Regions from separate parts of the Pseudocolwellia sp. G5-9 genome, predicted to be linked through region 1. Evidence: predicted binding sites of a transcription regulator. Region 1 holds the regulator's gene; the other holds the start of a gene.
The links. The regulator FliA, encoded in region 1, starts transcription of late flagellar genes. The targets are predictions, from matches to a motif close to CTAAAGNTNNNNNNNNNNNNGCCGATA.
Positions count from the first base shown of each region.

Region 1 (2,412 bases):
AGTGATATGCAAACAGAGTTCGATATTCTTATTGTTGATACCGCAGCAGGGATCTCCGACATGGTATTGAGCTTCTGTCGAGCCTCACAAGATATTATGTTAGTAGTATGTGATGAGCCAACGTCAATTACCGATTGTTACGCGTTAATGAAATTATTAAGTCGTGATCATGATGTATTTAAATTTAAGGTTGTTGCTAACATGGTACGAAGCCCTAACGAAGGGCAGCAATTATTTGAAAAACTAGCCAAAGTAAGTGATAGATTTTTAGATGTAGGCTTAGAACTTGTTGGCGTTGTGCCATTTGATGAAAACATACGTAAATCAGGTCGTAAGCAAAAAGCAATTATTGAAGCATTTCCTAATTCACCCGCTTCAATAGGTTTTAAAAACTTAGCAAAAAATATCATGAAATGGCCAATTCCTCACCAACCTTCAGGCCATTTAGAGTTCTTTATTGAACAATTATTAGAACATTAATATGCTAATTATCGCGAGTATATAGTTTGGGAAAAGCAGATGCCTACAGTACTCAAACAGATAAATCTGTTTTAATAGAACAATATACTGTTTTAGTTAAACGTATAGCCTACCATTTACTTGCAAGATTACCTGCAAGTGTACTTGTAGATGATCTTATTCAATCAGGAATGATCGGTCTACTCGAAGCATCAAATAACTTTGACCATACAAAAGGCGCAAGCTTTGAAACATTTGCAGGGATAAGAATTAGAGGTTCCATGTTGGATGAAATTCGACGTGGAGACTGGACTCCTCGCTCTGTTCATAAGAATAGTCGTATGGTGAGTGATGCGATAAAAGAGTTAGAGTCAGAGTTAGGAAGAGATGTAACTGACAAGGAAGTAGCAGATAAACTTGATATTTCTTTAAATGAATACCATCATATTCTTAATGATGTAAGTTCTGGGAAAATAATCGGAATAGATGATTTAGGTGTTAGTGAAGACGCTTTGAATTTAGAAAATAAATCAATAAGTGACGAGCCCTATAATCAAATTGAAGAGATTGTTTTTAAAAGAGCGTTAAGTGAATGTATTTCTACTTTACCTGAACGAGAAAGTTTAGTACTTTCATTGTATTATGATGAAGAACTTAATTTACGCGAGATAGGACAAGTTCTTGATGTAAGCGAGTCAAGAGTAAGTCAAATTCACAGTCAAGCTATGCATCGTTTAAAAGCTCGTATGCATTCTTGGCAAAGTTAAGTAGAATAATAAGTAATTTAAAATTTTTGAATGTTCTCACCGGAGGGTGCCTTGGATAAAAATATGAAAGTTCTTGTAGTTGATGATTTTTCAACGATGAGACGAATAGTGAAAAACTTGTTACGCGATTTAGGTTTTACTAACATTCAAGAAGCTGATGATGGTAGCACCGCTTTACCTATGCTTCAGTCAGGAGAGTTTGATTTTGTTGTAACCGATTGGAATATGCCTGGTATGCAAGGAATAGATTTATTAAAAGCTATTCGAGCAGACGCTAGTTTATCCCATATTCCTGTTTTAATGGTGACAGCTGAAGCGAAAAAAGAGCAAATAGTTATGGCCGCTCAAGCGGGTGTAAATGGCTATATTGTAAAACCTTTCACTGCTGCAACGTTAAAAACTAAACTCGATAAAATATTCGAACGCTTAGGTTAATTGAAAATCTTTCTTTAATACCTAAATAAATAAAGGATATTTTGCATGAGTAGTTTGCCTAAAGTACATGTTTCATTAGAACAAGCTAAATTGTTGGTTGAATATTTAGAAACAGATCAGCAAGACAAGGCTGATGAATTGGTTGCAGATATTCAAAGTCCAATCAATACAGAGCTGTTTGCTGAAATAGGTAAATTAACCCGTCAGTTACATGATTCTTTGAATAATTTTCAAGTTGACTCTCGACTCACTGATTTAGCAAAAGCTGATATACCTGATGCTAAAGAACGACTTAACTATGTTATAGAACGAACGGAAGAAGCTGCAAACAAAACAATGGATGCAGTTGAATCTATTTTTCCTGTGCTTGAGTCATTACAAAATAGAGTCGAAGTGGTTAATCCTTTATGGACAAAACTTATACAAAATAAATTAGAATTACCTGAGTTTAAACAGTTATGTTTAGATATTGATTTGTTATTAAAATCAACAGGAAGTGAAACAGATAAAATTCGTATATTAATGACTGATGTCTTGATGGCGCAAGACTTTCAAGACTTAACAGGCCAAGTTATTCGTAAAGTTATTGATTTAGTAAGGGAAGTTGAAGATGGTTTGATTGGAATGCTAACCGCATTTGGCATGTCTTCAGACTCAATTCAAAATAAAGCTAAACCTTCAGTGGGTGAAAATTTGGTTGAAGGTCCGATTGTAAATAGTAAAGAGCGTGATGACGTTGTTTCAGATCAAG
Region 1 is NZ_CM147893.1:2,136,423-2,138,834, reverse strand. Features, by position in the region: gene AC0L5Q_RS09175 (MinD/ParA family ATP-binding protein) at 1-480, shown strand, start outside; gene AC0L5Q_RS09170 (RNA polymerase sigma factor FliA) at 507-1,226, shown strand; gene cheY (chemotaxis response regulator CheY) at 1,278-1,661, shown strand; gene AC0L5Q_RS09160 (protein phosphatase CheZ) at 1,707-2,412, shown strand, end outside.

Region 2 (2,412 bases), 1.9 Mb from region 1:
TAAGTAAAAAATAATTACTTATACTTGCTTCACAAATTAAATAATTTTATGAGTATATTACCTAGGAGATCTTATCATGGCATTAGTTGTTAATAGTAATGTTCAATCTTTGAATTCACAGCGTCAACTTCAGAATTCAACCAATAGCCTAGCCGATAATTTTGAGCGTTTATCTTCTGGTAAACGTATTAACAGCGCAAAAGATGATGCTGCTGGTTTACAAATATCAAGTCGTTTAACGGCACAAATTAATGGCTTAAATCAAGCGTCTCGTAATGCTAATGATGGTATATCTTTAGCGCAAACCGCTGAAGGAGCGTTAGACGAATATACGAATACTTTACAACGTATGCGTACATTGGCTGTGCAATCGGCTAACGGTTCAAATAGTGATGCTGATAGAACAGCATTAGATGCTGAATTTGGTGAATTAGAACTAGAACTGACACGTATTTCAGATCAAACTTCATTTGCTGGTGAGAACCTATTAAACGGTTCTTTTACAGGTAAAGCGTTTCAAATTGGTGCTGACGGCGGACAAACTATTACGGTGTCTATAGGTCAAGACTTTGATGCATCTTCTATACTAGGTGCAGCTTCTACAAATATTTCTAGTGCTGGAGGTGCCTCTACAGCTATTGGTAATGTGGATGCAGCTTTGGTTAAAGTGAATACAGTACGAGCAGATCTGGGTGCAAAACAAAATCGTTTTTCTTCTGTTATTAGAAGTAACGATAATACCGCACAAAACTTGTCAGCTTCACGTTCACGTGTGCTTGATACAGATTATGCTGCAGAAAGTGCTGCATTAGCAAAAAGCTCAGTACTACAACAGGCATCAAGCTCAATGCTTGCACAGGCAAATCAACAACCACAAATAGCACTATCGTTATTGTAGTGATTTATTTTTTTATGGTGGCCTTTAAACCCTCTTTCTGAGGGTTTTTTATTATAGGAAAAATAAAATTTTCTTAAAAATCAATAAAAAATGCTGTTTTGAAATAAAAAGCTAAAAAAGATTAAAGTTATTTAAAAAGTAACCGATATAGTTTTTAAGAAGCAGTGAGTATCAATACTGATTATTAAATACTAGCTTCGTTAATCGAATTCATTGAAGGGTAATTTACCCAGGAGATATTATCATGGCATTAGTAGTTAATAGTAACGTTCAATCATTGAACTCACAGCGTCAACTGCAAAACTCAACCAATAGCTTAGCTGATAATTTTGAGCGTTTATCTTCAGGTAAACGTATTAACAGCGCTAAAGATGATGCGGCTGGTCTACAAATTTCAAGTCGTCTTACTGCCCAAATTAACGGACTTAATCAAGCATCACGTAACGCTAACGATGGTATTTCATTAGCGCAAACAGCAGAGGGTGCACTAGATGAATATACAAATACATTGCAACGTATGCGTACATTAGCGGTGCAATCAGCGAATGGTTCAAATAGTGACTCAGATAGAACTGCGTTAGATTCTGAATTTAGCGAGTTAGAACTTGAGTTAACGCGTATTTCATCACAAACATCTTTTGCTGGTGAGAATTTATTAGATTCATCGTTTACAAGTAAAGCTTTTCAAATTGGTGCCGATGGTGGTCAAACGATTACCATTTCTATTGCACAGAACTTTACTGCAGCGTCTATTTTAGGGAATGCTACAGCTACAATCTCTTCGGCTGGTGGCGCATCTACAGCTATCGGTAATGTTGATGCTGCTTTGGTTAAAGTGAATACAGTGCGCGCCGATTTAGGTGCTAAGCAAAACCGTTTCGCTTCAGTTATTCGTAGTAACGACAATACGGCACAAAACTTATCAGCATCACGTTCACGAGTATTGGATACTGATTACGCTGCTGAAAGTGCTGCATTAGCTAAGAGTTCAGTATTACAACAAGCATCAAGCTCAATGTTAGCTCAAGCGAATCAACAACCGCAAATAGCATTATCATTATTATAACAGCGAGTAATAGAGGCAGGTTATTAATAATCCATTAGCCTCTAATAAACTTTTGTACGTGTTATTGACGTTATTTACTAAAGTATATTTATGACGTGTCGATAACATAGGTATATGAAGTGAAGTTAAGTACATTCACTTTAAATTAATTCAGATAGGGCTTTGTAAGTCCGAAGGAGAATAACATGGCTTTAGTAGTTAATAGTAATGTTCAATCATTGAACTCACAGCGTCAACTTCAAAACTCAACTAATAGTTTAGCTGATAACTTTGAGCGTTTATCTTCAGGTAAACGCATTAACAGCGCAAAAGATGATGCGGCTGGTCTACAAATTTCAAGTCGTTTAACGGCGCAAATTAATGGCTTAAACCAAGCATCACGTAACGCTAACGATGGTATTTCATTAGCGCAAACTGCTGAAGGCGCGTTAGATGAGTATACAAATAC
Region 2 is NZ_CM147893.1:4,031,689-4,034,100, forward strand. Features, by position in the region: gene AC0L5Q_RS17460 (flagellin N-terminal helical domain-containing protein) at 77-898, shown strand; gene AC0L5Q_RS17465 (flagellin N-terminal helical domain-containing protein) at 1,143-1,964, shown strand; gene AC0L5Q_RS17470 (flagellin N-terminal helical domain-containing protein) at 2,150-2,412, shown strand, end outside.
Region 2: the regulator FliA is predicted to act here: its motif matches at 1,020-1,046, upstream of AC0L5Q_RS17465 (flagellin N-terminal helical domain-containing protein).